Methyloterricola oryzae: one gene and its partner. The protein of the gene in region 2 binds, or shares a complex with, the protein of the main gene of each other region. Links are inferred from orthologs where the notes say so. Each region holds a gene or a part of one and is shown on either strand. Other genes may lie near its edges.

Region 1 (6,537 bases), on a different replicon or contig from region 2:
AGGTTTTGTCGGCCGTTTCCATCATTCTGGGCGTGTCGGTTTTTATCTGCGCGTGCTTGAATCTGGAACGGTATCCGCGCCCTTGGACATCCATGTCGTGGATCATGATCCTGCCGGGCTGAGCATTCAGGAAGCCATGCTCGCGCTGAGCCCAGGACCTAGGCAAAAGGAAGTCATCGCCCGTGCGCTGGGCCAGCCAGCCCTTTCCGCCGCCTGGCGGAAGAGCCTGACGAAGCGGCAGGCATCCCTGTAGCGCGGGAGACGGCAATGATCGCTGCATGGATGGCTATGTGTGTTTCGGCGCAACCTGGGCTGGAGGCCGGAACAATCCCGAAGCGCTGCTGGCCCGCTGGAGCTTGAGCAGATGCGGCTGGAAAAGATCAAGTTGGCGGGTTTCAAGTCCTTCGTCGATCCCACAACCATTCCCTTGCCGAGCAACCTGGTCGGGATCGTTGGGCCCAATGGCTGCGGCAAGTCGAATATCATCGACGCCGTGCGTTGGGTCATGGGGGAGAGTTCGGCCAAACATTTGCGCGGCGAGTCCATGGCGGACGTCATTTTCAACGGTTCCGCATCGCGCAAGCCGGTGGGTGTCGCTTCCGTGGAACTGGTGTTCGACAACACCGACGGCGACGCCCCCGGCGAATATGCGCAATACCGACAGATATCCATCAAGCGCCAAGTCGCGCGGGATGGCCAGTCCAGCTACTTCCTCAATGGCTCCCGCTGCCGCCGCCGCGATATCACCGATATCTTTCTCGGTACCGGCCTGGGTGCGCGCAGTTACGCCATCATCGAGCAAGGCACCATTTCCAGGCTCATCGAAGCCAAGCCCGACGAATTGCGCGAGGTGATCGAAGAAGCGGCCGGCATCTCCAAATACAAGGAGCGTCGCCACGAAACGGAGATCCGCATGCGCCATACCAGTGAGAACCTGGAACGGCTGCAGGATCTGCGCGACGAACTGGCCAAGCAGATCGCGAGCTTGCAGCGGCAGGCCCGCAAGGCCGAGAAATACACAGCGCTCAAGGCCGAGGAACGCAGCTATCGTACCCAACTGCTGGGCCTACGCTGGCGCAAATACAACGATTTGCTGCAGCAACATCACGCCGTGCTCGAGGAGGGCGGCGAAGCCTTTCGTCGTCTGATCAGCGAGGGCAATGGCCTGGCCGAGATGGAGTCGGCGGCCAAGGAACAGCAGGCTGAGCTGCAGCGCGCCACCCATGGCAAGCAGGGCGAGTTTTATGAACTGGGGGCCGAAATCAGCCGGCTGGAGCAGGCGATCAAGCATGCTCACCGCACCCGCGAGGATTTGCTGCGCGAGATTGATCGGCTCCGTGCCGACCAGGGGCGCTCCCTGGTTGAACTGGAGAGTGACCGCGAGCGGGTCGCCGCCGTGCGAGAGGAACTGGCCGAACTGCAGTCGCAGCAGGACGGCAGGTCACAGGAGGTGAGCGCCGCCGAGAGCCGCAGGCAGGGCGCCGAGCAGGCGCTGAGCGCCTGGCGCGAAGCCTGGGACGCGCACCGCTCGGAACTCGCCGAAACACGCGCGCAGATCGATTTGCAACGCACGCGCATCCGTCAGATCGAGGATCAGCAGCGTCAGCAGCAAGCGCGGCGGGAACGCCTGCAGTTCGAGCATGATGAACTACAGGACGCGCTCATGGATTCAGAGGTCGAAAGTCTTACCGAAAGCTTGACCGGTGCAGAGGACGAACTTGGGCATCTGCGTAGCCGCTTGGATGTGCTCTCGGAATCCATCCAAAGCGAACGCGACCGGGTGCGCACCCTGCAGACGGAGCTCAACGGGGCTCGTGCCGAGCTGCATGAAATGACCGGGCGCATCGCTTCGCTGGAGTTGTTGCAACAGCATGCCATGGGTAAGGACCGTGAGGGATTCGTGGATTGGCTGGCGGCACAGGGGTTGGTCGCAGCCCCCCGGCTGGCAGAGAGTCTGGAGGTGAGCCCCGGCTGGGAGGCGGCTCTAGAATCCGTCCTCGGTGATCACCTGCAAGCCATCTGCGTCGAGGATGCCGGTGTCTACCTGCCTCGGCTCTCGGAGGACCAGCCGCCGGACAATTTCTGCCTGTTGCAGATGAGTCCCGCGGATGCCCGGGAGAATTCCGGCGGACTTCCCCGTTTGGGCGAATGCGTAATATCCAGTTGGAGCCTGGAAGCTTTGATTGGCGGCGTCTACCTGGCCGAAGGGCTCGCGGACGCGTGGACTTTGGCGCAGGGGCTCGCGTCCCATGAATCGGTCGTTACCCCGGATGGCACGCGCCTCGGACCCGGCTGGATGGTCATCAAGAAGCCCCAGGACAGCGGAGCCGGCGTGCTGCTGCGTGAGCGGGAGTTGCGCGAACTGCGTCAGAGGCGCCAAACACTGGCCCTACAGACCGAGAGCCTGGAAACCGGCCTTGCCGGTGCCGAGGAGGCCTTGCACAGCGGCGAATTCGAGCGCGAGCACAAGCAGCGCGAGGCCAATCGCCTGGCAGCCGAGGTGACCCAGATCAAATCGCAGTTGAGTGCGGCTCTCGCGCGCGCCGAACAGGCGCGAAAGCGCCTGCAGCAGCTGGAATTCGAAATGGAAGATCTGGAAGATCAGTTGTTGCAGAGCGCGGAGGGTCTCGCCGAAGCGCGGACGCTGCTGGAGCGGGCGGAGAGCGTCTCGCGAGACCTTGAGGCTCAGGCATCAGGTCTCGCAGAGCGACAGGTACTCTTGGAAGAAGAGTCGCGTAATGCCGAAGCGGCGCTCAGATCCGCGAGGGACGGCATCCACGCCCTCAAGAGCCGCATCGAGACGCTGAAGTCGACCGACCAGCTCACCGTCAAGCATCTGGAGCGTGTTCAGACGCAACACGATGAGTTTCACCTGCGCTTGCAGGAAGCCAGCGCACGCTTGGCTGAAACCGGCGATCCCAAGGACGTGGAACAGCACGTTCTGGATGAACTGCTGGAGCGCCGCTTGCAACTGGAACGCGAGCTTGCCGAGCTGCGCCACCGCAGCGGCGAGGCTGATGCTCATGTTCGCGGCATAGTGGAGTCGCGAATGCGCGTCGAGCGTGAACTGAATGGTGTGAAGAGCCGCCTGGAGCAGGGCAAACTGGACTATCAGGCCGCGGAGTTGCGCCGGCAGACCATACAGGAGCAGTTCGAGGAGTTGGGAATCGAGGCACAGGATGTCGTTCCCGACTTGCCGGACGGCGCCGACGAGAAAGTCTGGCAAAGCCGCGTCACCGAATTGGGGGATGAGATCGCCCGGCTTGGCGCCATCAACCTGACCGCCATGCAGGAGTTCGAAGAGCAGTCCGAGCGCATGCAGTTCCTCGACCAGCAGCATCACGACCTGACCGAGTCTCAGACCACCTTGCAGCAGGCCATTGAAAAGATCGATCGCGAATGCCGGGCCCGCTTCAAGGAAACCTTCGAGCGGGTCAATGGCGGGATCCAGCGCATGTTCCCAAAACTGTTCGGCGGTGGTCAGGCCTACCTCGAACTCACCGAGCGGGATTTGCTGGAGACGGGCGTCACGGTCATGGCGCGGCCACCGGGCAAGCGCAATAGCTCCATCCATTTGCTTTCAGGCGGGGAAAAGGCGCTGACCGCCGTGGCCCTGGTGTTTGCCATTTTTGAATTGAATCCCGCCCCCTTCTGTCTGCTGGACGAGGTGGACGCCCCGCTGGACGATGCCAACGTTGGGCGGTTCAGCCAGTTGGTCAAGGAAATGTCCGAAAGGGTACAATTTCTGTATATCTCGCATAACAAGGCAACCATGGAAATCGCCCAGCATTTGGCCGGGGTCACCATGAAAGAACCGGGTGTCTCTCGCATCGTCGCGGTGGACATCGATGAAGCGGTCGAACTCGCAGCAGTCTGAGGTAAGGTAATGGATAGAGAAACGGTGCGCATGATTTTGCTCGTCCTCGGCGTGATGGTGATCATGGGCGTCTATGTGTGGGGTCGCTACAAGGAAAGGCTGTTGGACTTTTTCTACCGGCGCGGCGAGTTCGACGAGTTGGGTTACGAGGCCGAGGGTAACCCCGCCGAAATGGACCAGAGCTTCAGCCCCCGCGAGCCGGTGTTCGACACCCGCAACGAACTCGACGACGAACCGGCGCCCCTGGTGATCCCTGAGGTCAATGACGAGGAGGATTACAGCCTGGGGCGCGAGGCCGCTCAGCCGCATCGGAGCCAACCGGCCATGGCCCGCGCCGGCGAGAGCGCGAAAGCCGCGCCACTGGGCGCGCCATTCCTGATCCAACTCAGCGTGGTAGCCGGGGATTCCGCTTTCTTCAATGGCGAAGACCTGCGCGACGCCTTGGTGGAGCTGGATCTCATCTATGGCGACATGGGTATCTACCACCGTTACGACCGCGAGTACCGCGAGCCCTTGTTCAGTGTTGCCAGCCTGGTGGAGCCGGGCACCTTTCCCATCGAGAACATGGAGACGTTTGAGTGCCCTGGCGTTGTGCTGTTTTTCCAGCCCTCCCAGGTCGCGGACCCACTTTCGGTGTTCGACGACCTGGTGGCCACTTGCCACGAACTGGCGGTCAAGCTCGATGGGGTCGAATGGGATGAGCGCCGCGAGATTCTGACTGAGGACAAGCTTGCTCTGATGCGGGAGCGCCTCGAAGACGCGTACTGATTGCCGATGAGTGTTCCCGAAGCGGTCAAGGAGCGGCTGATCCAGCTACGCCAGGAGATCGAGCAGCACAATCGCCGCTACTACCAGTTGGATGAGCCCGCCGTTAGCGACGCCGAATACGACGCGCTGCAGCGCGAGTTGCGGGAACTGGAGCAGCAATATCCCGAACTCCTGACGCCGGACTCACCGAGCCAGCGGGTCGGCGCGGCGCCGATATCCGCCTTCGCGGCGGTGCGACACGAAGTACCGATGCTGTCCCTGGACAACGCCTTCGACGATGAAGACGTGCAGGCTTTCGACCGCCGAATTCGCGAGAAACTGGAACGCGAGTCGGTGGAGTATGTGGCCGAACCCAAACTGGACGGTCTCGCCGTCAGCCTTCTTTATGAAGACGGTCTGCTGGTGCGCGGCGCCACCCGTGGCGACGGCCATGCAGGTGAGGATGTGACCCATACCGTTCGCACCGTGCGCGATATTCCCCTGAAGCTCAAGGGCAGTGGCTACCCTGGGCGCTTTGAAGTGCGTGGCGAGGTTTTTATGCCCAAGGAGGGTTTCCAGGCCATGAACCGCCGTGCCCTGGAGGCGGGCGAGAAGGTCTTCGTCAATCCGCGCAATGCCGCCGCGGGCAGTCTCCGGCAGCTTGACCCAAGGATCTCGGCTGCTCGTCCGCTGGCGTTCCTGTGCTATGGCTACGGCGTGTTTCCCAAGTCTGCCTTGCCAGCCAGCCAGCAGGACATCATTGCCCGTTTCGGTGAATGGGGGCTTCCCGTCTCTCCGGAATTGCGGGTGGTCAAGGGGGCGGAAGGCTGCCTCACCTACTACCGGGAATTGCTGGCCAGGCGACATCAACTGCCCTACGAGATCGATGGCGTGGTCTACAAGCTGAGCCGCTTCGACTGGCAGGAGGAGTTGGGCTTCGTGGCCCGCGCGCCGCGTTGGGCGATCGCGCACAAGTTCCCGGCGGAAGAGATGACCACAACCGTTCTCGCCATCGAAGTGCAGGTCGGGCGGACCGGCGCCTTGACGCCGGTGGCGCGGCTGCAGCCTGTCTTCGTCGGCGGCGTCACGGTCACGAATGCCACCTTGCACAATGCCGACGAGGTCAAACGCAAGGATATCCGGGTGGGCGATGCCGTGGTCGTGCGCCGGGCTGGCGATGTGATTCCCGAAATCGTCAAGAGCATCCCCGAGAAGCGGCCGGCTGACGCCGAGGAGTTCGTCATGCCGGGCCACTGTCCCGTTTGCGGCTCGGAGGTCGAATGCCTGCCCGAGGAGACCATCGTCCGCTGCAGTGGTGGCTTGTTCTGTCCCGCGCAGCACAAGGAGGCCATCAAGCATTTCGCCTCGCGCCGCGCGCTGGATATCGAGGGCTTGGGCGACAAGCTGGTGGATCAGTTGTTGGAAAAGCACCTTGTCAGCGACGTCGCCGACTTGTTTGCGCTAACGGCGGAGCAGTTGGCCGGCCTTGACCGCATGGGGCAGAAGTCTGCGGAAAATCTCATTGCCGCTTTGGAAAAGAGCAAGCGTACGAGCTTGCCGCGTTTTCTATACGCGTTGGGGATACGCGAAGTTGGCGAGGTAACGGCGGCCAACCTGGCCACCCACTTGGGAAGCCTGGATGCTCTCAAGGCGGCGGATGAAGAGCGGCTGCAGGCCATTCCCGATGTCGGGCCAACCATGGCCCGCCACATCGCCACCTTCTTCCGCCAGTCACACAATCTCGAGGTAATACGCAAACTCCTTGACGCCGGCATCGCCTGGGAAGAGTGCGAGCCGCCGAAACTCGAGTCACAGGTGTTGCTAGGCAAGGTGTTCGTTTTGACCGGTACCCTAGCAGAGCTTACCCGCGACGAGGCCAAGTCAAGGCTGCAGGCCCTGGGCGCGAAAGTCAC
Region 2 (3,388 bases):
GGCGATCCAGCGGCCGGTCTCCAGGCGGGGCAGTTGGGTGAACACCACTGGGCGCCCTTCCGGATCGCGCCGGGTAACCAGCTCACCGGTGGGCTTGTGGTAGACCAAGACCCGCGTGGGGGCCATCACGCGCCGCTCCAGCTTGACGACGCGGCCGCGCAGGGTGACGTGGTCACCCACCCGCCAGCGTTCGCCAAGCTTGGCCACCTGGCCGTTCACCTGAAGCTCGCCGTTGCGTATCCATTCCTCGATCTCGCGGCGTGAACCCAGCCCCGCATGGGCCAGCACTTTCTGCAAGCGCTCGCCGTCCTCCGAAGGGATCAGCGCCGGGGGTTCAGACGGATGTGTCGGTTTCTTGGCTTTCGGCCGTCTCGGCTGGGACATGGTCGTGCGGAAGTTCGCTGGCTAGGGGCGGATCGGCGGCGGGAGCCAGCTGATCCAGAAAGGTTTGTAAGGGCGGCAAATCGTTGAGGGTACGCAGGTTGAAATAATCGAGGAACTGCCGGGTGGTGGCATACAGTGCGGGCCGCCCAGGGACTTCCTTGTGCCCGACCACCTGCACCCACTCGCGCTCCAGCAGACCCCTGATGATGAGGGTCGAGACGCTCACGCCTCGTATGTCCTCGATCTCGCCACGGGTCACCGGCTGGCGGTAGGCGATGATGGCCAGGGTCTCCAGGAATGCCTTGGAATAACGCGCGGGCCGCTCCTCGAACAGGCGAGAGATCCAGGGCGACAGGGCCTCGCGCACCTGGAAGCGGAATCCGGAGGCCACCTCCTTCAGCTCCAGCGGACGCCCCGCGAACTCCTGCCCGAGTTCGGCCAAGGCGGCGCGTACCTCGGCCGCCTCCGGCTGCTCGCCCTCGGCGAACAAGTTCTGCAAATCGCCGACGCTCAGCGGGCGCTGAGCCGTGAACAGGGCGGCCTCGATGATGGTCTTAAGTTCCATGGCCGCGGCTCACACCAGGCAGGGTGAGGAACAAGGGCTTCGGCAGGCCGCTTCCGCCGAAACCGGCCGCCCCATGAACGCGCTGTGCCTCGGCTCCGGACATCTCAACGGCATCACCCGGCCGCCACCGCAAGTTCCACATCCGCTTCCGCTGGCGCCTGGGTCCTGCACCTGACCTGCAAGGGTCCCAGCGGCTCCTCCTGGATGATTTCCAGCAGCCTCTCCTTGGACAATTCCAGGATGGCGAGCAGGGAGACTACGGCGCCGGAGCGACCCTCGTGGCGCGGGAACAGCTCGTGGAACGCCAGGGTACCGCCGTCCTTGACCCGCTCCAGGATACCGGACATGCGCTCGCGCACGGACAAGGGTTCCTTCAGGATACGGTGGTGGGTGGCACGGTCGGCCCGCATCAGCACCTCACGGAAGGCCTTGAGCACCTCGTCCAGCGCCACTTCCGGGTAGAGCTTGCGCACCTTGACGGTGCTGGTGTCCACGCCGCCCAGTTCGAACACGTCGCGCTCGCAGCGCGGCAGCCGGTCCAGATCCTCCGCGGCGGCCTTGAAGCGCTCGTACTCCTGCAGGCGCCGCACAAGTTCGGCACGCGGGTCATCTTCCTCGACTTCTGCGCTGGCCGGGCGCGGCAGCAGCATGCGCGACTTGATCTCCGCCAGGATCGCCGCCATCAGCAGATATTCCGCCGCCAGTTCCATACGCATCTCCGCCATCATGTCGATGTAGGCGATGTACTGACGGGTGATGGCCGCGATGGGAATGTCGAGAATATCCAGGTTCTGCTTGCGGATCAGGTAGAGCAGAAGGTCTAGCGGGCCTTCGAAGGTCTCCAGGAAGACTTCCAGAGCGTCTGGCGGGATGTAAAGATCCTCTGGCCATTCGGTGATGGGCGCGCCCCTGACCAGCGCCAGAGGTTCCGGCCGCGGCGCGGCTTCCACGGCATCCTCGGCTTCCGCCTCGATCACCGCCGAATTCATGCCGTGACGGCCAGCGCGAGCATCAGGCTCCCGTGCCTCCCTTGCACCCCGTCAGCCACCACCCTGCCCGAACAGGTGATACAGGATGCCCGGTGGAATTCCGCCCAGTTGCAGGGCCAGGCCGAGCATCATGTTGAGGGGCGCGCTCAGGATCATGGACAGCACATTGGTCATGATCAGCACCAGCAGGATGATGAAACCATAGGGCTCGATCAGCGCATATTTCATGGCCATGCGCGGGGAGAGCAGGCTGCTCAGGATGCGCCCGCCGTCCAGGGGAGGCAACGGCAGCAAATTGAGCAACATCAAGGCGATGTTGATGAAGACGCCCGCCGCCGCCATGAAGATCATGGGCCGCGACACCACGGCGCTGTTGAGGTAGATGGCCAGCTTGGCGATGAGTATCCAGAACACGGTCATCGCCAGGTTCGCCGCCGGACCCGCGGCCGCCACCCAGCCCACATCGCGCCGGGGATTGCGCAAGCGGCCCCAATCCACCGGCACCGGCTTGGCCCAACCAAAGATGAACTGGCTGAACACCAGCAGCAGTCCCGGCACCAGCAAGGTTCCCACCGGGTCGATGTGCTTCAAGGGGTTGAGGGAGAGCCGCCCCTGCTGCTCGGCGGTGCGGTCGCCCAGCAGTTTGGCCACCCAGCCGTGGGCAACTTCGTGGAGGGTGATGGCAAACAATACGGGCAGGGCCCAGATGGCGAAACGCCCGACGGTGGTTAATTCTTCCATCTCTTGCGATCGGTGGTTTAACGAAGGTTACTGACGGCTCCCGCACCCTGGCGGATGATTTCCGGCGTTTCCTCCATGAAGCCGATGATGGTGGTGGGCGCGTAGGCTACGGCCCCGGCGTCGATGATCAAATCGACCTCCTTCTCCAGGCGCTCGCGGATATCCTCCGGGTCGGTCATGGCATCCTCCTCCCCTGGCAGAATCAGTGTCGCACTGAACATGGGTTCCGCCAACTCGGCGACCAGCGCCTTGGAAATTACGTTGTCGGGCAAGCGAATGCCGATGCTCTTGCGCTTGGGATGCTGCAGGCGCCTGGGAACTTCCCGTGTGGCCTTGAGGATAAAGGTATAGGGCCCGGGCGTCAGTTGCTTCATCATGCGGAAGGCCTCGTTGCCGATCTTGGCAAAGATGGCGATCTGCGAAAGATCTTCACAAACCAGGGTGAAATTGTGGTCCTCGCTCAGTTGCCGGATGCGGCGGATGCGGTCGAGGGCTGCCTTCTCGTCCATGCGGCACCCCAGGGCATAGGAGGAATCCGTCGGATAGACGATCACGCCGCCCGCCTTGACGATCTCCACGGCGCGGCGAATCAGCCGGGGCTGCGGGTTGAGCGGGTGAATCTGGAAGAACTGGGCCATAAGCTGGGTAGTTTACTACAGAGCGCCGGCCAACACCTCACGCGTTTTGAGCGACAAATTAGGCCATAGCC

Evidence for each region. The genes of interacting proteins can lie anywhere in the genome.
Region 1: the proteins of EK23_RS07800 (region 2) and smc are in contact, whole or in part, in a crystal structure (PDB 3ZGX), measured with the Bacillus subtilis proteins. The link is inferred for Methyloterricola oryzae from one-to-one orthologs.

What each region holds. Positions count from the first base shown.
Region 1 is NZ_JYNS01000005.1:37,876-44,412, forward strand. The notes cover bases 1-4,077. They hold smc (chromosome segregation protein SMC), read left to right. Parts: upstream 1-364; coding sequence 365-3,877; downstream 3,878-4,077. Other genes in these bases: EK23_RS08690 (MOSC domain-containing protein), read left to right, coding at 1-253; EK23_RS08700 (cell division protein ZipA), read left to right, coding at 3,887-4,077. Also shown: more of EK23_RS08700, read left to right, coding at 4,078-4,645; NAD-dependent DNA ligase LigA, read left to right, coding at 4,652-6,537. UniProt on the Bacillus subtilis protein: Required for chromosome condensation and partitioning.
Region 2 is NZ_JYNS01000004.1:86,217-89,604, forward strand. Bases 1-2,816 are described here. They hold EK23_RS07800 (segregation and condensation protein A), read right to left. Parts: upstream 1,939-2,816; coding sequence 1,063-1,938; downstream 1-1,062. Other genes in these bases: rluB (23S rRNA pseudouridine(2605) synthase RluB), read right to left, coding at 1-384; scpB (SMC-Scp complex subunit ScpB), read right to left, coding at 335-949; EK23_RS07805 (site-2 protease family protein), read right to left, coding at 1,990-2,679; EK23_RS07810 (L-threonylcarbamoyladenylate synthase), read right to left, coding at 2,697-2,816. Also shown: more of EK23_RS07810, read right to left, coding at 2,817-3,317. UniProt on the Bacillus subtilis protein: Participates in chromosomal partition during cell division. May act via the formation of a condensin-like complex containing Smc and ScpB that pull DNA away from mid-cell into both cell halves.